Regions from separate parts of the Pseudoalteromonas sp. SWYJZ12 genome, predicted to be linked through region 4. Evidence: predicted binding sites of a transcription regulator. Region 4 holds the regulator's gene; each other region holds the start of a gene.
What was found. Region 4 encodes LexA, which represses DNA repair genes until DNA is damaged. Its sites were predicted from a motif close to TACTGTATNNNNATACAGTA; they were not measured.
Positions count from the first base shown of each region.

Region 1: the regulator LexA is predicted to act here: its motif matches at 1,982-2,001, upstream of I6F42_RS02320 (SulA-like leucine-rich domain-containing protein).
Region 2: the regulator LexA is predicted to act here: its motif matches at 2,208-2,227, upstream of I6F42_RS15675 (exonuclease domain-containing protein).
Region 3: the regulator LexA is predicted to act here: its motif matches at 3,509-3,528, upstream of I6F42_RS10290 (YebG family protein).

Region 1 is NZ_JADYXH010000002.1:224-5,588, reverse strand. It holds gene I6F42_RS02330 (NCS2 family permease) at 1-1,143, opposite strand, end outside; gene I6F42_RS02325 (tetratricopeptide repeat protein) at 1,262-1,726, shown strand; gene I6F42_RS02320 (SulA-like leucine-rich domain-containing protein) at 2,024-2,458, shown strand; gene I6F42_RS02315 (YchJ family protein) at 2,497-2,976, shown strand; gene I6F42_RS02310 (diguanylate cyclase) at 3,051-3,968, opposite strand; gene I6F42_RS02305 (DUF6172 family protein) at 4,162-4,464, opposite strand; gene I6F42_RS02300 (VC2046/SO_2500 family protein) at 4,644-5,171, opposite strand; tRNA gene I6F42_RS02295 (tRNA-Tyr) at 5,284-5,365, shown strand, end outside.
Region 2 is NZ_JADYXH010000017.1:31,021-36,385, forward strand. It holds gene I6F42_RS15675 (exonuclease domain-containing protein) at 37-2,196, opposite strand; partial or broken gene I6F42_RS20240 (protein phosphatase) at 2,326-2,503, shown strand; gene I6F42_RS15680 (hypothetical protein) at 2,591-2,980, opposite strand; gene I6F42_RS15685 (hypothetical protein) at 3,068-3,454, opposite strand; gene I6F42_RS15690 (hypothetical protein) at 3,564-3,806, opposite strand; gene I6F42_RS15695 (sugar porter family MFS transporter) at 4,258-5,365, shown strand, end outside.
Region 3 is NZ_JADYXH010000006.1:249,622-254,986, forward strand. It holds gene I6F42_RS10280 (EAL and HDOD domain-containing protein) at 1-1,053, opposite strand, end outside; gene putP (sodium/proline symporter PutP) at 1,386-2,864, shown strand; gene I6F42_RS10290 (YebG family protein) at 3,140-3,457, opposite strand; gene I6F42_RS10295 (helix-hairpin-helix domain-containing protein) at 3,772-4,068, shown strand; gene I6F42_RS10300 (DUF6170 family protein) at 4,093-4,395, opposite strand; gene dsbB (disulfide bond formation protein DsbB) at 4,397-4,915, opposite strand.
Region 4 is NZ_JADYXH010000015.1:13,808-19,172, forward strand. It holds gene I6F42_RS14720 (hypothetical protein) at 249-629, shown strand; gene I6F42_RS14725 (PaaI family thioesterase) at 630-1,070, opposite strand; gene lexA (transcriptional repressor LexA) at 1,238-1,855, shown strand; gene coxB (cytochrome c oxidase subunit II) at 2,339-3,481, shown strand; gene ctaD (cytochrome c oxidase subunit I) at 3,481-5,073, shown strand; gene I6F42_RS14745 (cytochrome c oxidase assembly protein) at 5,073-5,365, shown strand, end outside.

The DNA.
Region 1 (5,365 bases), on a different contig from region 4:
TGTCATTAGTAATACCACAGTAACAGGAATTGCATCGGTCATATCATCCCAGTTTACAAACTTTAAATTTTGCAGCATCAGAACAGCGACATATAAAATAGCGCCTGCCGTAGCATAAGCCGGTACCATTTGTGCAAGCGGTGCAAAAAACATCATTAGTAAAAAGCAAATGCCTACAACTACAGCTGTTAAGCCAGTACGTCCGCCAACAGATACACCAGCAACCGATTCTATATACGATGTAGTCGTAGACGTACCTAGCATCGCACCTGCAATTGTTGCTGAGCTGTCAGCACTTAATGCGCGCCCTAAACGAGGCATGTTACCTTTTTCATCAGCTAAACCTGCTTTTTGAGTTACCGCAACTAATGTACCCGAAGTATCAAAAAGATCGACAAACAAGAAAGCAAAAATAACACTCATCATTGATATATCAAAAGCGGCTGCAAAATCTAGCTGCATAAAAGTAGGCATTATTGATGGTGGCATAGCCATAACACCGTGATATTCAACAAGCCCCAAACTTAAAGCAATGCCAGTCACTAATAAAATACTAATAAGCACGCCACTTTTAAAATCGCGGTATAAAAGCGCTGCAATTACAAAAAAGCTCAATATAGCCAATAACGGTCCTGGAGAAGTAATGTCGCCCAACTGCACTAATGTTGCCGGGCTTGAGACTATAATGCCTGCATTTTTAAGGGCAATTAATGCTAAAAAAGCACCTATACCCGTTGCGATTGCTCGCTTGAGCACCAGAGGTATGGCATTAATAATCCACTCTCTGACTTTAAATAAGCTTAAAAACAAAAATATACAACCCGACATAAATACAGCCCCTAACGCGGCTTGCCAGGTATAACCCATTCCTAATACGACACCATACGTAAAAAAGGCATTTAGTCCCATACCAGGCGCTAATGCTAATGGATAATTAGCCCATAAACCCATTATAAAACAGCCTATTGCAGCTGCTATACATGTCGCTACAAATGCAGCCCCTTGATCCATCCCAGCCTCTGCGAGCATAGCCGGGTTTACAAATACAATGTATACCATAGTTATAAAGGTAGTTAGGCCAGCAACGCATTCGCGTTTAACTGTTGAATTATTTTCGCTCAGTTTAAATAAGGCTTCGAACATAATAAACTTGTGATAGTAAAAAGTGGCGAGATTTTAACATAAAAATTATCTTTTACAGGACATTTTACCTTGCTATATACTAAACTGTTAAAGTAGTTAAAATAATAAATGAACCGATATGCTTAAAACAACACCTTGTGAGCAAGACTTAGAGCAACAGCTAGATAATATTTTAGGTTTTGTTACTCAACCCGAAAATACCTCTGTGCCCGTTGATAATAAAAAAGATGAGCAAAGTACGTTAAATAAAGCCCTATATTATTTAAAAAATAATCAAGCTCCATTGGCTGCAAAATGCATGCGACTTGCTGCAATGGCGGGAAACCATAGAGCACAGTTTTATTTAGGTTTATTCTTTGTGAAAGGTGAAGGCGTGCCACAAAGTGTATTTCATGCTGTAGCTTGGTTAAGCTTAGCAAGTAGCCAAGGGTACGCCCCTGCCACTGCAGCGGTTACAGATATACGCAAACATATCGAAACTAAGCGATTTAAAGATGCTCAATGTTATGCGGCAAGTTTGTACGAACAAATCCACCAACTCCAGTTTTCTCATATGATCCCTCGCACGAGTGAAAACACATAAGCTAACTATGATAGAAGTACTGTATGCAGTGTAAAAAAATACTGTATATGGTTACAAAGATAATCCTATACAGTATAAAACCCCAAAATGAAGACACTGCTCAAAAATTTATTTTTAGAATACCTCCTCAAAAACAACCCTATAACAACCTGATTAATAAAGAATTATAAATTAAAAAATAAAAACAATGATCAAAAGCTGAATAACTGTACAAATAAATAGCATAAAAGGCTTGCACGAAAGCACTGTATAAACTACTGTATATGAATACTGTATAAAAACCCAGTGAGTGAAATTATGTTACAGCCTATTACCGTAAGAACAGTTAAAAGTTACCAACAAGATGAGCAAAGCGATTGCGTGAATTTGATTCAAATTGAAGATGAAATTTCAGCGACCTTTGAGCTTTTAAAAGTATTACACCAATACAATAGCTCTAATGCATGGACGTTACTAATTGCTCCAGATCACGTACCTAGCAAAGCTTTACTTGACTCATGCTCTATTGATACAAGTAAATTACTTGTTATTAGACAGAAGCACCTAGTAAATTTAGAGTATGTATTAAATTCTGCATTACATAACGGAAACTTTGCAGCGGTAATTACCTGGACCGATATAGTTAATAACCAACTACTTACGAATCTATCGTTCGATTTAAGTAAAACGAATACAAAACTATACTGTTTTACTAAAAAGTCTCAAACAACAGAGATATCACTCGCCCAATAAGCTTGTTAAACTAATGTTTTAGACTTTGTATTATTATTATGACTTCACTCAATACCACATTATGTTTTTGCAGCAGTGGGCACAATTATGCTGATTGCTGCGAGCCGCTTCACTTATCTGTTAAGCAAGCTGATTCTCCTGAACAACTTATGCGCTCACGATTCAGTGCTTATGTTATTAAAAATGCAGAATATGTTTATCAAACCTACGCAAAAGAAAAACAAGCTGAAAATCCGGTTAAAGAAATCAATGATTTTGCTAACAGCTGTCGATTTATAAATCTTGATGTAATTGGGTCAAGCCATGATGGAGATACCGGCACTGTAGAATTTAAAGCCCAATATTTTTATCAAAACTTATTTTGTGAGCTTCACGAAAAATCGCAGTTTATTAAAGAAAACACTCAATGGCGTTATTTAGATGGCACTATATATCCTGTTGAAGATATTAAAGTGGGCAGAAATGATGACTGCCCATGTGGTAGCAATAAAAAGTACAAAAAATGTCATAGCGTGTAATAAATAATCTTATTTAATATTTATCACCTACAAGGTGTTTTTAAGTGGCAAAGTGATTTATTAGCTAGCTAAACTTAAAAACACACTTGGTTACGACCTTGCATTTTGGACTCATACATTTTTTCATCTGCGATCTGCAAGGTGTTTTTGTTATTTACGTACGGTTGTAGGGTTGCACCGCCAATACTAATAGTCACAAAGTCATATTCTGAATATCTGTGTAATATTCCTAAATCGACCACATTTTGTTTAATTTTATCAGCAACACAAATCGCACCTTCAGTGCTTGTATGCGGTAGAACAACTACAAACTCTTCGCCGCCGTAACGCGCAACAAAATCGGTTGGCCTTTGCAAACTATTAGTAATAGTCTGTGCAACAAGGTTTAAAACCGTATCGCCTTGCACATGACCATAAAGATCGTTGTATTGCTTAAAGTAGTCTATATCGATGAGTAATAGTGCATAGTCGACTTTTTCTCGTAAGGCGCTTCGTTCCATTTTAGAAAAATGCGCATCAAAATAACGACGATTGAATACCTTTGTTAAATCATCTAGAAATACTTTTTGATTGAGTAAGTCATGTTGCAGTTTCATCGTAATATGGGCGCGCACTCTTCTATATAAAGTTTCCGAGTTAGTTGGTTTCTTTATAAAATCTACAGCCCCTGCTTCCCAGCACTCTTCTTCTTGATTTTCAGATGAGGTTACAAAAATAACGGGGATATCTTGTGTTTCAGATATATTTTTTAATTTTAGACATGTTTCAATACCACTCATTCCTTCCATATTAATATCGAGTAGTATTATATCTGGCGGATTATGTTTACAAATTTCAATCGCATCCTCACCACAGCTCGTTGTTGTTACACTAAAATGCTCTGATAATATTTTTTTTAATACAATTAAGCTTAATAGCTGATCGTCAACGACAAGTACCTTAGAGCTCTTTAAGCTTAATTTCAATTGGTGGTCAGAGTAATTTATCGGCATGGTACAACTGTTTTGTTTTTTTAATTAAACACACCCTATATCACTACATTTTGTTATGCAAATGTTAATAAATTAAAATTCTACTTATTAGTTACTAATAAAAATGATTTATGGTGAATCTTTAATGCATAAAAACAAAAAATGAGCCACTTGGGCTCATTTTAAAACTTCGAACACTTAATTAAATTAAGTGTTATTCGTCATCATCTAAATCTAACTGTTGACGTTGAGCAGGTCGAGCTAAAATCTCTACATAGAAAGAGGTCAAACCTTGCTTTTCAATTTCGCCAATTTGGTTACTTAATTCAGCAACGTGCACAACTTGCGCATCTTCAGCTGTGTTACCAAACTTACAGTCAAATGCCCAATAGTCAGCATCTTCAGGTAGCGTTTTATTACGCTCTCTTTTCAAATATTTTTTCACTTCGTGCTTTGCAGCATCAACCATACGAGGGTATTTGATTTTCTCGTGATTTAGCGTGAATGTTTTCTTCATTACGTTCCTAATTACCTTGGTTTAATGATAATGGCATTTCATGTCATACCATTTGACGCCATTATAGCAATTGCATTTAATTTTTGGATGCTTTTTTTTCATTAAATCAATTATTAGCAAATATATAAAGCAGACCCGTTATAAAGCATATATTAACTGGTGATTATTACAATCATATATCACACCGCAATGAGCTGAAGTGGTTGGTGTAATGCATCATTATTAAGGCTGTCGTAAAAAGCAGCTGCATCTATAGGGGGATTAGCTAGTTGGGTTTGTTCGCTTTTAATTCTTCTTCTGACGGCAAGCTCACAGTTATCTATTATATTAAGTGGAATATGCTTGTCATCATTTCTAATCGCAAGTGGTTCAGGGCTTAAGCATTGTCTTAACTTAATACTTGTCATACCGCAGCGCGCTCCTTCTTGAGATATTAATGATGCATTAAATTGTCCAACCAACATATTATATTCATCAGGGGCTAAAAGTTGCTTTGGACCTGCGCCAAATTGCTTTCTTAACGCCTCTTCTTCTATAACTAAATTATCTATTTCAGTTTTTGGTAAATGAAATTGACTAAAGTCGAGTGCGTCATGTGACAGCATCGCTAATAATAGTGCAAATTCGCCACGGCGATTTTCATGCACACTATTATTGAGTCTACTGTTTAACTGACTCTCTGTGATTAACAAATCATCTATTTGCATAGTCTTTAGCCGATTGTGGTAACTGATAGATATTTATCGGCTTTATTTCAATTTTCTTTAGCTTTTTTCTTTACTTAAATACGCAATTTGCTATTATCAGCGCCGTTGCATTGGAGGGGTTCCCGAGCGGCCAAAGGGATCAGACTGTAAATCTGACGGCTCAGCCTTCGCTGGTTCGAATCCAGCTCCCTCCA
Region 2 (5,365 bases), on a different contig from region 4:
CATAACTATTTAGTGGCTTTTAGTTAACCTGAAGATCTATTCACTACTTTGGGATTGCTGAATAAGTAACAATAACTCAGCAGTAGCCGTTGCATCAGCAAGTGCGCGGTGATGGCTGGTTAAATTTAAATTAAAATGCGATGAGAGATTACCAAGCGAATACGACTTTAAGCCTTTAAACGCTTTGCGCGATTCAACCACGGTGCACATTTTTGGCATTTTAAAAAAGTGCCCTGCCATCTCGCATTCTTTTTTAATAAAGCCGTAGTCAAAATTAACGTTATGGGCTACAAAAATACTGCCTGCGAGTTTATCAATTAGTGGCTTTACAACCTCTGCAAATACGGGCGCGTTATAAACCATGCTGTCGCTAATACCAGTTAGTGACGTTATAAATCCAGGTATATGGCGCTCGGGGTTAACTAAGCTAGTCCAAGTATCAATTACTTTACCGTGCTGCACTTTTACAAGGCCTATTTCGGTAATACGGTTACCGCCTTTTAAGCCGCCTGTGGTTTCTATATCGACCACACTGTAAATACGGTGTGGATCTACAAACCATTTAACCGCAGCAATGTGTACTGTAAAGCCCACATTTTTTAAATTATCAATAGTGGTAAGTTGGTTGCGCCTCAGTTTGTCGCCCGGTGCTTTTACCTCTTCAAAATGTACTTGGCCATTATTAATGACCATTAAGTCGGGGTAGCCGTCTTTTAGCTGTAAATAATGTTTACTCATAGCCGTTAAATGAGTAATTAATGCCTCAAGTGGGCTGTTTAAAATAAGCGCTTCTAGTGGCTCTAATAAATTGCTGCGCCATCTAAACAAACCGTTAGGTTGATCAAAGTATTGCGCTGCATGTTTGCATACTAAATTAAGCAATGCTTGCGACGTTTGGCACTGTGCTAAGCGCTCATTTATCTGCGTTTGCTGCGATTCATAAAAATTACCAAGCCTTAATACTTGCGGATAAATATCAAACTCATTGCATGGCGGATAAGGCGACTCCACAAATAACTCATGCCAAAATACTAATGCAAACAAACTTTGCCAAAGCGTATTTTCGGTATTAAATACAGCCATACCTTGGCGAGTATAATAATCGTTTACGCCCTGCTCTACTTCACCTCGGTATAGTTCATCTATTTCTAGCACGCATTGGGTGTCGGCAAGCATGGCACTTAAACGCGAACGTGTTTTTTTATTAAACTTACGCATTAAAAAATCGTCAGCAAAATACAGTAAATCATCAGTAAGGGGATTTTCGATAATGGCTTCTAATCGTGCTTTTACCCATTCTTTATTGCCAAGCCTGTATTGCTCTCTTATTTGAATTTCTTGTGCTTCGCTATCATCCACGCACCCTTCAAGTAAGCTAAAAGCAAGTTCGCTATCAACTGCTTTTAGCTGCCTATAAAGCCTAACTAATAATTTATTTTTTAATACAACGGCAATTGCACCATGTGCAGCTTGTACTAAAACCTGCGGCGCTAAAGCAACGTAATCGCTCTCATCGGTTATATTTTTAAATGCTAACCGGTAACGGTTTAATAAATAGTTTGATTGTGCTTCGTCAAGTGTTTCAAAGCGTGACAAGCTCTCACTGTGCCCTTCGCGCGTAGCGGTTAAGCCTAAGTCTCGCATTACAAAACGATTTTGATGATTCACATCTCCACCGCTTAGTTTGCCTGCAAATAAAAACTCAAAATATTCGTAGTAGTCACTCCGGTTATTAATTACATACTGGCTATAAAGTGGCGCAAGCTCTTGTGGGCATGCTTTAAAAAACTCACGCGCAATATCCACCAGCGCGCCTTTAGCGGCGCTCTTTTTAAAGCTTATTTTCTCACTGTAATTACTTAGCAACTCAACCAAAGAAGGCTTAGTTAAGTGCGCTAAAAGCTGTGAATAATGCTGCTCGTTTGGCTCAAATAAAATACCGGCTTTTTTTAGCGTATAAATAGCCTGATGCGGCGATGTTATTTCTTCATAATTAAGCGATTGCGCCTGCACCAAATAAGGCCTTCGCGAGTATACCCGCGCCAACATGCACTGGCTTTGCTCATCTAGCTGATTAATTTTACTAATAAATTCGCTGTGTTTGGGCTCAAGTAAATGCATACATTTACTTGTTACAAACTCAATAAGCTCTCTAAAATGCGCTAAATAGTATTTTGCTGGTAATTCTTTTTTCATAATATCGCCACAACTGTATATAAAAACAGTATCTAGTATTTGCGCTTATTATTCAATCTTAAACTTGTAATCAGTAATGCTTATAGTTGCCATATAAGAATAATTTAGAGTCAATAAGCACTAAATGTAAAAAGCGACATATTACAAGCCATACAACAAAAGCAAACCATTGCCATACACTGTAAAGGCGGCACCTGCGGCACAGGGTTGGTCGCTGCACTTATTTTAAATTCGACAGTACACATAAGAAGAGGTATACAGCCTAGTACAAGGCATTCGCCCTAAAGCACTGACTATAGAATTGTAAAAAGAGTACTTTGAGAGCTTTGAGGTGTAGACAGCAACTGGGTAGGATTTAGCACTATGAATAGCGCTAAAAATATTCTTTTAAATGTCATTCTACGGCCTCAATCAATCGTCCAGTCATTGAGATACCAACAAGACTAATTGGTGAGTCAGCAGCGAAAACGTAAAACCAAACTATTTGCATTTTCTGGTCTATTAAACAAACTTGGCTCTTTAGGTGAACAAATGCAAATATCACGTCTCCAACACTGTATTTATCACGAAGAAATGACATAACTTTTTCTGTTGCATTACCAATTGATATTGGTGGTTCGCCATCACCTAAGTCCCAATTAGGACGGTTTAACAAATCATCTGGTGTAATAAATAGCTTTTTCCCATATCTCTCAAAAGTAGAGGACTCAAAGCAGCTGGGAAAGTAAGCATCAGCACTTATATTTATAGAAACTAAAATTAAAAGTAGATAAAGTGCTCTCATATCCATCCGTGCTTATAACGTCCCACGCAGCTGGAAACGCGAGCGCTCTGGCGCAGCCAGCAAGTGTTTTTCCGATGACTTGCCTTGTTAGTTTTCAATTTTTTCGGCAATTTTACCATTAATAAATAGTACTCCATTTTTTACAAGTACATCTCCATTCCAGATAGAACCATAGTATGCATCATCAAGATACAAGTCCTTCTCATACTTCCCAACGATCTTTAGCGTATGCATATTTTCGGAAGTCCCAAATTTTATCGTATGGTTTAAGGGAGAGGGAGAACTTTTACCAATAGTTTCTATAGGAATTAATTTTTCACTATATGGTTCAATGATTGTTACACCCAAGCCCGGATGGATAATATTGTACTTAAAGGAGTTGCCGACTCTTTTTCCTTCATCAGCACCAGTAATCCCATAAATACTTGCACATCCAGATACGAACATGATTAAAATAAGACAAAATAACCTCAAAATTGACTCCATAAGTTTATTTGAAAACTAACGCTTAGATAACAGGCTAAGTAATGGTTGGCTAAACTGTGTAGCGAAGCGAAACGTAGCCAACTGTTACTTATTATGTTTACCTACCACCAGAATCTTGATTGTTATTAGGTATATCATTACATACAGCACAATTAATATTTTTGCGATAATTGTAGAAACGCCTAATAGCAAAAATGGTTACCGATACTAAGGCCCACAAAATACCGAATTCAATAGAGTATTCTAGACTTCTGCCTTTTAAGTATTGAACGCCTGTCAACAGAGAAAAAATAATTGGTAGAGCTATAGCGTATTGAACAATCCATTTTTTTATTGGCATAAATATTCCATTAACACTCTGAGCTTGAAGTAAACATAACAACTTAATCGACGATATTTGTCGTTTTATAAACCGACAATGTTCCTATATTCAATGCATTTACCTTAACCACCAAATAATCACTTGTAAACAATTACCTAACTTCCAATCAATTTATGTAATTGCAAAAGCACACTTAAAGGTACAGATCAGTAATATTGTTCCAACAGGCACTTCCTATACAAAGCATATTATTTATTAAAATTCAGTCTGTGTTATCTAAAAAGGCAGTAACTTAATTTTAAAGTAACGCCGGTAAGCTAATACCTTTAAATTAAAGCCCTTAAATTAAAACCTTAAAAACGGCTTAATTTATACTCGCCAAACCCTTTATACCCGCACAAGCATATTCAACCATAACGCTTTACGATATTATGCTCCCTTAAATTTAATTTAACTTTCAGGGCATATAATGACAACGCACACACCGCCTTCCCACTCAGCCAACACAGCTGAAAACACCTCTCTTTTTTACGTAATTTTTATCTCTGCCGTGGCTGCTATTGGTGGCTTTTTATTTGGTTTTGACTCAGGCGTTATTAACGGCACGGTGTCGGCACTGGGTAATGCATTTAATTCAAGCAGTGTGGCTAAGGGGTTTAATGTTGCCTCTGTATTACTTGGCTGTGCCTTAGGTGCGCTTGCTGCAGGACCGCTGGCTGATAAATTTGGTCGCCGTGCAATTATGATCATCACTGCGATTATTTTTGCTATTAGTGCCTTTGGGTCGGGCATTAGCGAAAGCTCTGCGGAGTTTATTTTTTACCGTTTATTTGGTGGTTTAGGTATTGGTGCGGCATCGGTATTAGCGCCTGCTTACATTGCTGAAGTTGCGCCACCAGCACTTCGTGGTCGTTTAGCTACATTGCAACAACTCGCTATTGTATTGGGTTTATTTGCTGCTTTTTTAAGTAACTACTTAATTGCTGATGCAGCAGGCAGCGCGCAAAATATTTTAATGCTTGATATAGCCGCTTGGCGCTGGATGTTTTGGGCAGAGCTTGTGCCTGCTGTGTTGTTTTTAGTGGGTGTTTTATTTATTCCTGAATCGCCTCGTTATTTAGTGGCGCAAGGTAAAGTGGATGATGCAAAAGCGGTATTTAGTAAAATATCGAACGACAACGTTGATGCGCAAATAAGCGATGTAAAACGCTCATTGCATAGCGATACAAAGCCAAGTATTAGTGATTTATTTATTGATAACAGTAAAAAAGTACACCCAATTGTTTGGGTGGGTGTGGCGCTTAGTGTATTTCAGCAATTTGTGGGTATTAACGTGGTGTTTTATTACGGCTCTGAGCTTTGGCAGGCCGCTGGGTTTGATGAGTCGCAATCGCTATTTATAAATGTGCTCGCAGGTACTACTAATATTGTATCGACCTTTATTGCCATTGCCCTAGTTGACAAAGTTGGCCGTAAACCACTGTTGCTTGTAGGCAGTATTGGTATGTTTATCAGCTTAAGCGCGCTTACTTATATATTTGGCAGTGCAGGCCTTGATGAAGCAGGCAAACTTGCCC
Region 3 (5,365 bases), on a different contig from region 4:
ATCGTTTAATAGCGCTGCTTTTATATCATTAGAAAGTGGAAGCTTTTTCATGACGCTTTCCATACTCTCATCTAAAATAGCATCCATTAGCGACATCATACCGGTTAAAAATGCCATGCCGGTATCTTTAAACTGCCCATGGGATATAGCGAGCAATTCAGCAAATCGAGCGCGCGTAAGCGATAGCCTAATTAGCTCTACAGGTTTGTCTGCTGATACTTGTGCTGCAAACAGCAGTGACAATAGCTTTTTAATTTCATTGGCGCCAAGCACTATAAGAGCTTGCTTAATGGTACTTATTTCTGCGCGTCTTGCAAATGCGGCAGAATTTGAATACCTAAGTAATTTATAAGATAGGTTTACATCACGTTCAAACACATCAGTGATTTTCTTAAGATCCATATCAACACTTGATGTTTCGTAAAGTAATTCAGCTAATGCCATTTCTGATGGTGGTAGAGCCTTACTTTGTACCATTTCAGGTTTTGAGAAGAAAAATCCTTGGAAATAATCAAACCCAAGCTCTAAAGCTTGTTGGTAAATTTCATAGGTTTCTACTTTTTCGGCAAGTAACTTAATATGTGAGTGCGGTTTTAAATCGTTTAGAACCGTTTTTATTGTATCTATATCGGATGCTAAAAAGTCTATTTTAATAATATCAATAAATGGGTAAAAATGACGCCATACAGGTTGATGAATATAGTCATCAAGAGCAATAGTGTAACCTTTATCTTTTAAATCTTTAACGATAGCTAATAAACGCTTACCAGGCTGGATAGTTTCAAGTATTTCTACAACTATAGTGTCTTTACCTAGTAGTGTAGGGTAACCCTTTGATAGTGTTTCTAGGGTGAAGTTTATATAGGCAGGTTTATTGTCGGTTAAATCTTCTAAACCAAAATTAAACTGGCTACCCTCTATAAGTCGTGTTGTTGCTTCGTCACCATCTATATCGGGAAATACGTTATCAACGCCATCACGAAATAAAAGCTCATAACCGATAAGTTTTTTATCTCTGTCTAAAATTGGTTGGCGTGCAGCGTAAAAATACATAAATAGTTCCGTAAGATTAATGTAATTAGTTATTGTAATAATATATGGCAAAAGACTCAAAATAGCATTACGTATATTTGCTAGATTAATAAATTATCATTATAAATTAAGGTGTTTCTTCTATTTAATTTATTATATTTTACCAATTCGCTTTAAAATTATTCAACATGAGTATTTTTGTATCAGCTGGAAGCAACAAGTTGGAGATTTTATTGTTAGGCATGATATAGTCAGCGAGAATGGTTTTTATCCTAATAGTGTCTTTATTATAATATTTTAAGAGTCAATATTCGGATCAAGAGCCTGTTATTAATAATTATGCGGAGGCTAATTTGGAAACAGGAATGATTATTTCACTAGCATTATATTTTGTTGTAATGTTAGGTATCGGACTATATGCATATAAGCAATCTACTGGCGATGTATCAGGTTACATGTTAGGTGGACGAAATCTATCACCAAGTGTTGCTGCACTATCTGCAGGTGCATCTGACATGAGTGGCTGGATTTTAATGGGCCTACCTGGTGCGATGTTTGTTACTGGTTTTAGTAGTACATGGATAGCAATTGGTTTGGTGATTGGTGCTTGGTTAAATTACCTGTTAGTTGCACCTAGATTACGTGTGTACACTGAAAAAGCAAATGACTCTATAACAATCCCAGATTACTTCTCAAATCGCTTCAATGATAAGTCAAACTTATTACGTGTTGTATCTGCTGTTGTGATTATAGTCTTCTTTACTCTTTACACGTCATCTGGTGTTGTAGCCGGCGGAAAATTGTTTGAAAGCTCATTTGGTCTAAGTTATGAAGTGGGTTTATACATTACAACGGGTGTTGTTGTTTTATACACTTTGTTTGGTGGTTTTTTAGCGGTTAGCTTAACTGATTTCGTGCAAGGTTGTATCATGTTCATCGCACTGATTCTAGTGCCTACTGTTGCATACTCTTTACTTGAACAACCTCTGGAATCTACTTTACATAGTGTAAATCCAGATATGCTTAACTGGATTGGAGCAGGCTCTGCATTAGGTATTATTTCTGCAATGGCATGGGGTTTAGGTTATTTTGGTCAACCACATATCATCGTTCGTTTTATGTCGGTACGTAGTGTTAAGGATATGCCTAAAGCTCGCCGTATTGGTATGACATGGATGATTGTTGCTGCCCTTGGTGCTGTTGGTACTGGTATATTTGGTGCTGCTTATACTTATGAAAATAATATTGTAGTTGAAGATCCTGAAACGATTTTCCTAATTCTTTCTGAGTTATTGTTTCACCCACTTATTGCTGGCTTTTTACTAGCTGCAATTTTGGCTGCTATCATGAGTACTATCTCATCGCAATTGCTAGTAAGCTCAAGTTCATTGACTGAAGATTTATATAAAACATTTTTACGTAAAGATGCTAGCGACTTTGAATTAGTTACTGTTGGTCGAATTAGCGTTGCATTTGTTGCTCTGTTTGCAATTTATTTAGCGTACGATAGAGATAGCTCTATTTTAGACCTAGTAAGTAATGCATGGGCAGGCTTTGGTGCTGCTTTTGGACCACTTGTATTGTTTAGCCTTTATTGGAAACGTATGAATTTTGCTGGCGCCTTATCTGGTATGTTAGTAGGTGCGTTTACAGTGCTTGTTTGGATTTATGGTCCGTTTACTATTAATGGTGAAAGTTTAAGTAGCTTTATGTATGAAATAGTACCTGGCTTTATTTTAGCGAGTATCGCAATTGTTGTTGTTAGCTTAGTAACAAAAGAGCCAGAGCAAAACATCACTGCTTTATTTGATGAAGTAGAAAAAGAGCTTTAAATAGCAATTACTATTCATTTTAAAATGAGTAGTAAGTAATACCAATCCGCAATAATACTTAATCATTTTGCGGTGCTAAACGTGTTGCTACCGGCGTTAAAAAATTATCATTTAGAACAACTAAATATCAAATTTTTTGCCTAGCTATCAACACGTTTTTCCACCCTCAAAATAGATCACTTAATTAAGCGAATTGGTATAATAAAAAAGGGAGCAACTAAGTTGCTCCCTTTTTTATTTAGTTTGTCCCGTCCGAGGAGAGGACAATCTACGAGTTAACTTGCTTTTTTATCGTTGTTATCTTCAATTGATGCAACGTTATCTGACTTTTTACTTTTTGCTGGCGCTTTGGTAACAACTGGATCTTTGCCGCCCTTTAATATGGTCATAAAGTCATCTTTGCTTTTCGCTATTTCTAAAGCAAGTGATTCAATTTGTTGCTCACTAAGCGGTACGTCTACCTTTTCTAGCATTAGCTCAAGTGATTCTGCTATATCGAGCATCTTGTCATAAGCATCAGCTTCTTTTTTGGTAGTAAACGTCATACGCTCGACTCCGTTTCGTTCTACAACATATTTAACAACAACAGCCATGATTTCTCCTGCAAAATTGCTTGGCACCGTGGTTTGTAAAAACCATTAGATTACTGTTTTTATGTACAGTAATGGTTTGGGCGTAAATTTGCAAGCGCGAAGTATTAATTTTTAGGTGTCTTAAATTTGACAAAAAACGGTAACTTTACTTTAGTTAAGCAATCACTTTGTTGTACCAGCTGCATTTTCAGGATTTCGGATCATAGTGATAATGCGTTTAGGTACACTTTAAGTGATGAGCTTTTCAGCTCCTTACTTTTTGGTTTTCCTGAGCAACATTCAAAATTAAGAAAAGAAGAATAGGGACAAGTTTGATGAAAACGTTAAAAAATTTATTCATAATAAGCTTATTATGCTTACTACCTGCAACTACCGTATATGCACAACTATCGGAAGTAACTAAGCAAATGCCTCAAGTTGAGACAATTAGTATAAATAATGCTGATGCAGATATGCTTGCTAAGCTACCGGGTATAGGTAAGAAAAAAGCGCAGGCAATTGTGGATTACCGTGAAGAAAACGGCGAATTTAAAAGCGTTAGTGATTTATCGCAAGTTAAAGGAATTGGTAAAAAACTATTAGCCAAATTAGAGGGGAAAATTTCACTTTAATAGCAGTAGATAACAATCAGGGCGCTATGCGCCCTGATTAAATTGTTTTAATGCATCGCTTAAGTGTTTTTTAGCAAAGTTGATTTCAATAGGTGTTGTTAAAAGTGGGTAGCAAAGTCCGCCGAGTATCAAAAACGGGATTAATATCCAACCTTTAAATGCCGTGAATATTAAAAATAGTGGACTTAGTAATATTAATTTAATAATACGCAGTAACACTTTATCAGTTGGCGATAACATACTTAAAGAAAGTGCTATTACGTCTTGGCGCTTGCGTACTTTTAGATGTTTAAGCTCATCTAATTGGCTTGAAAAAAATGTAAACATATCAAATCGACTTTTTAATTAATAAACGGCCAATAACTATAATAAATAGTGTTAGTGAGAAAGTCCCAAATATAATTTCCATCCAAGCAGGCATGCTCAAACCAACAAACTGCCAATCTATATTTCCACAATCCCCGGTCGCCTGAAAAAAGCTAGGTATCCATTCATGTAACGGCATAAACGACGGGAAGTTTGGTTCAAACTCACAGCTAAATGCAAAAGGGTCTGTGGTGGTTTGCATATCAATATGCTCGCGAGCAATTAAATATCCCCAAACACTCGATACACCCCAAATTACATACGCTAATATACGAACTGCTTTGCTCTGTGGTTTAGTCGAACCTACGATTCCTGCGCCTAATAGACCCAGTACGGCTGTACGTTGATATATGCACATTATGCAAGGCGCCAATCCCATTTGGTATTGAAAGAAAAGGGCGGTCACTTCAAGTAAAAAAACGATAGCTGTAAATAAAAGCCACGGGGTACGTTGGGTGGGTAATTGCGCAAGCCAGTTCATAAAAATTCCGCGTTTAAATAAGACGTTAGATTATGACCTAGGATAATGTATGCGGCAACAAAAAGGAAAAAAAAGCTACCGAAGTCGCTTTTTATAAGATGAAATTATTGATCACTCAATGCAGCCTCAGCAGAGGCTACATGACGCTCTACTTAGTTCCCATTGATACATAAGCTTAGTTATATCGCTTACTTATACAACATTGGTACATTGCCTAATCAATTCTTTAAAGTTGCGGTTAGAACACTCTGTTGCATAGGTGTTCCTTTTTAATGTACTTATGTGTTTTAAGTTGATTCAGTTAGGTATGGTGTAAATAAAATATCAATAATTACAATGTACCTACAATGAATATTGCTCTGTATATTTATACATTGTAGCGATATTAGAGAAATCTAAATTTTATTATTTATTAATCTTTAATTTCTACTCATTTGCTTATTAATATAC
Region 4 (5,365 bases):
TGTCGCAGTTTAAACTATAGCTTACTGTAATCATTTAAAAATAAAAAAGATTACACTTAAATTGCTAACATGACTTATTTGTTTAATTGAGCTGAGTGTTTGATATCCAGCTAGCTTTAAACGCTAAAAAATACTTAAAAGCTGCGAAATATCCATATAAAGTGGTTAATAGAGCATAGTTGATTTGGTATAACGGTAAAACTGCGTTAAAGTTTGCAATGAAATTATTAGAGGATAAATACGAAACGATGTCGGAAATTCAATTTTTAAATGTAGATCTTGAGCTTGAATCAAAGCAAGATATTAGTTTGCTAGTGGCAGACTTGAAAAAAGTCGCGACGATTTTACATTATGACAAAGACGAATACCGTCAATTAGCGCGTATTGAAGCAACAGGTGTAGTAAACACGCCTGACAAAGCAATAAACCATATATGTGAGCTTATTGAATCGTGTTCGCGTAACGCGCTAAAGCAATGGTTAAGCTGTTCACGTAGAACGTTTGATATTGGTTTTGAATCAGGCACTTCCCCTAAGTGCTTTAATCAAGCCTTAGATGCAGATACATTACTACGTATATCTGCGATTGGTGCGGGTATGGAAATTACAATTTACCCAATCGAAAAGTAACTACCTTCGCTCTACGACTGCTGCGGTCATTTTTGATACGCAGCACAGCTCATTGCGGCTATTTGTAATTTTTATTTCCCACACTGAACTACGTTTGCCAATATGAAACGCTCTTGCCGTTGCTGTTAAAGTGCCGTTGCGAGATGCTTTTAAATGACTTGCGCTAATTTCCTGCCCCACGCAGTAAAATTTTGTAAAATCGACAACAAAGTTAGCTGCATAGCTGGCAACTGTTTCGGCAAGTACAACGTTAGCACCGCCGTGAACCATTCCCATTGGGTTATGATGCTCAGGAATTGCCGGCATAGTGGCTACTAAGTAATCATCACCAATTTCAGTGACTTCTATTCCCATGGTTTTCATTAATGTTCCTTGGCCATCAATGCCTTGTTCTAACTGCTTGCACAGCTCTAAAGTGATGGGCTGGTACCAAATACTCATAATGACTCCTTTGCTTTTTTAATCATTTATAAACCTAGCTTTAGTTATATCCCTAAAATGTACACAAGTGAAATTACTTTGGCTATTTTAAGGCTTAATTTAAATTTGCGATTTTTATTTAACTGTATATACTCACAGTTAAATGTACTGTATGGAAAACCAGTTGTATGCGACCATTAACGAACCGCCAAGCTCAAATACTCGAACTAATTAAAGTTTTTATTAAAGACACTGGTATGCCTCCTACACGTGCTGAAATAGCGCAAACATTAGGTTTTAAAAGTGCCAATGCTGCTGAAGAACATTTAAAAGCACTTGCTAAAAAAGGCGCAATTAAAATGAAACCAGGTGCAAGCCGTGGTATTCAGTTAATTGAAGAAGAAGAGCCAGAACAATTAGGTTTACCGCTTATAGGGCGTGTTGCTGCTGGTTCACCTATTTTGGCGCAAGAGCACGTTGAAAGTCACTGCAGAATCGATCCATTAATGTTTAAACCGGCTGCAGATTTTTTACTACGCGTTAACGGTATGAGCATGAAAGATATTGGTATTATGGATGGTGATTTACTTGCTGTACATCGTACTCAAACCGCTGAAAACGGGCAAATTGTTGTTGCCCGCCTAGACGAAGACGTAACTGTAAAACGTCTTGAGAAAGCGGGTCGTAAAGTATTACTTCATGCTGAAAACGACGATTTTGAATCTATTGAAGTAGATCTTGAGAATGAGTCTTTTAATATTGAAGGCTTAGCCGTTGGCGTTATAAGAAACGCTGATTGGATGTGACTTTAAAAATAGCTTTTAAACAAGCAGTTTTATAAATGCGTACTAATTAGTACGCATTTTCTGTTTTAAATTCGCACTAAAAATAGGGCATAAATAGCTCACTGACAATTTAAGCTGTAAACTTTTTTACACTTATATTTTCCCCCTCCGAATGCGTTAAACCCCTTTGTTTTACTCATCTTTTGAACTTCCTGTTACCTAGTTGGTTACTGATTTTTTATTAATTACTCAATATCACCTGATTGTTTTTTATACTAAAACTTGCTTGTTGTTCATTTTTTAGCTAATTATTAATGTGCTGAGCTAATAATAACTCACAGCTTTTTAGTTTTGAGAACACACAATATACACAAACCCGTTGTTGGCGCAGCAAAACCAATCAATATTAAATGAGATTGACTAAAAAAATAAAAATAACGAATTGGCGTTTAAGCCGTATGCCTCTTCGCTTTGCATTCGCAATAGCATCAAAGGAGCCGTCACATGGGTAAACTGACCTCTACCTTGTGGCTTATATTATGTGTTTTTTCGCACCCAGTTTTGGCAAACAGCCAATACAATATGCGCAAAGGCGTAACCGATATAAGCAATAATGTATATCAGCTGCACATGACCATATTTATAATATGTTGTGTGATTGGGGTGATAGTGTTCGCAATTATGTTTTGGGCACTTATTCATCACCGCAAATCTAAAGGGGCTGTACCTGCCCAATTTCACGAAAGCACTAAAGTAGAAATACTTTGGACTGCAATCCCGTTTGTTATTTTAATTGCTATGGCAGTACCAGCCACTAAAACCCTAATTGCAATGGAAGATGCCAGCAAAGCTGATCTCACTATTAAAATTACAGGCTCGCAATGGAAATGGCATTATGAATATATGGGTGAAGATGTAGAGTTCTACTCTATTTTATCTACCCCGCAAGATGAAATCGCGAATCTTGCAGATAAAAATCCTAACTACTTACTTGAGGTTGATAAACCTCTCGTACTGCCAATAAATCAAAAAGTACGATTTTTAATGACTTCTGACGATGTTATTCACTCTTGGTGGGTACCTGATTTTGCAGTTAAAAAAGATGCGAATCCCGGCTTTATAAACGAAACATGGACGAACATAAACGAAGAAGGTACTTACCGAGGCCAATGTGCTGAGTTGTGTGGTAAAGATCATGGCTTTATGCCCGTTGTGGTGGTCGCTAAATCTGAGGCTGATTTTAAAACGTGGCTTGCAGATGCAAAGCAAGCTAAACAAAAAGCAGCATTAGCAGATGCCGCATTACTTGATAAAACCCTCCCAAAAGAAGAATTAATGACTTTAGGCGAACAAGTATATATGGCCAATTGTGCTGCATGTCATCAGCCTACTGGCATGGGGTTACCGGGTGTATTTCCTGCACTTAAAGGCAGCCCTATAGTGCTTGGCGATATAAAAGATCACATTGATGTAGTTATCCATGGGCGACCCGGTACGGCAATGCAAGCATTTGCCAAACAGTTATCTATAAAGCAATTAGCAGCGGTTATTACTTATAAACGTAATGCGTGGGGTAATGATACGGGTGATGTTATTCAACCGAGTCAAATACAGGCAGCACTTGATGCCAAAGTGGAGGCGAACTAATGAGTAGCATAGTAGAACAACCTAACGCCAATGAAGCTCATCATGCTCATCACCCAGCTAAAGGTTTTAAACGCTGGCTTTACACAACTAATCATAAAGATATAGGTAGTTTATATTTAATTTTTTCGCTGACCATGTTCTTAATTGGTGGTGGAATGGCCATGGTGATCAGAGCTGAATTATTTCAACCAGGTTTACAGTTGGTCGATCCTCACTTTTTTAATCAAATGACCACAGTGCATGGTTTAATTATGGTGTTTGGTGCGGTTATGCCGGCCTTTACAGGCCTTGCTAACTGGATGATACCACTCATGATTGGCGCGCCAGATATGGCATTGCCAAGAATGAATAACTGGAGCTTTTGGATTTTACCGTTTGCGTTTTTAATCCTATTGGCATCGTTATTTATGCCAGGTGGGGGTCCTGCATTTGGTTGGACTTTTTATGCACCACTGTCTACAACATACAGTAATGATAATACTGCATTGTTTGTATTTGCCGTACATATTATGGGGATTAGTTCAATAATGGGCGCAATCAATGTGATTGTAACCATAGTGAACTTACGTGCCCCAGGCATGACATGGATGAAGTTGCCCTTATTTGTATGGACGTGGTTAATTACTGCCTTTTTATTAATAGCGGTAATGCCAGTGCTTGCAGGGGCTGTCACTATGGTACTTACCGATAAGTATTTTGCGACCAGCTTTTTTGATGCCGCAGGCGGTGGCGACCCGGTGATGTTCCAACACATTTTTTGGTTTTTTGGCCATCCCGAAGTATACATAATGATTCTTCCTGCCTTTGGCATTATATCTACAATAGTACCTACCTTTTCTCGTAAAAAACTTTTTGGCTATGCCTCAATGGTATACGCCACATCCTCCATAGCACTATTGAGCTTTATTGTATGGGCTCATCATATGTTTACCACTGGGATGCCGGTCGCTGGCGAGTTGTTTTTTATGTACGCGACCATGCTTATATCGGTACCTACAGGAGTAAAAGTATTTAATTGGGTTGCCACAATGTGGAAAGGCTCAATAACTTTTGAAGTGCCAATGCTTTTTAGTATTGCGTTTATTGTGCTGTTTACCTTAGGTGGCTTTTCGGGGTTGATGCTGGCAATTACACCTGCTGACTTTCAGTACCACGATACTTATTTTGTAGTGGCGCATTTTCATTATGTATTAGTAACAGGGGCTGTATTTTCGATAATGGCGGGGGCCTATTACTGGCTGCCCAAGTGGACGGGCAATATGTTTAATATCACGCTAGCTAAATGGCATTTTTGGCTATCGCTGGTGAGTGTGAACGTATTGTTTTTTCCTATGCATTTTGTAGGGCTTGCCGGTATGCCGCGTCGAATTCCCGATTATGCACTTCAATTTGCCGACTTTAACGCAATCATAAGTATTGGTGGATTTGCCTTTGGTTTATCGCAATTGTTGTTTGTAGCTGTGGTAATTAAATGCGCGCGTGGCGGTGATAAAGTGCCTGCAAAAGTATGGGAAGGGGCAGAAGGGCTTGAGTGGGAAGTTGACTCTCCAGCGCCATATCATACTTTTTCTACGCCGCCGGTAATTAAGTAATGACACACGCACCGCTACTCAAACGTTTGGTACTTATTTGCATAGGCATGTTTGCCTTTGCCTTTGCTTTAGTACCTTTGTATGACGTGTTTTGTGATGTAACAGGGCTTAATGGAAAACCTTCGCTTGAGCAGGCAGAGCAAAGTACACAAATAGTACAAAACCGAGAAGTCGGCGTTAGCTTTACTACTCACGCACAAAGTGGTGCACCGTTTGAAGTTAAATCAAAAGAATACAGTGTAGTGGTAAAACCCGGTGCAATGCGTGAAGTAATGTTTAGTGCAAAAAATAA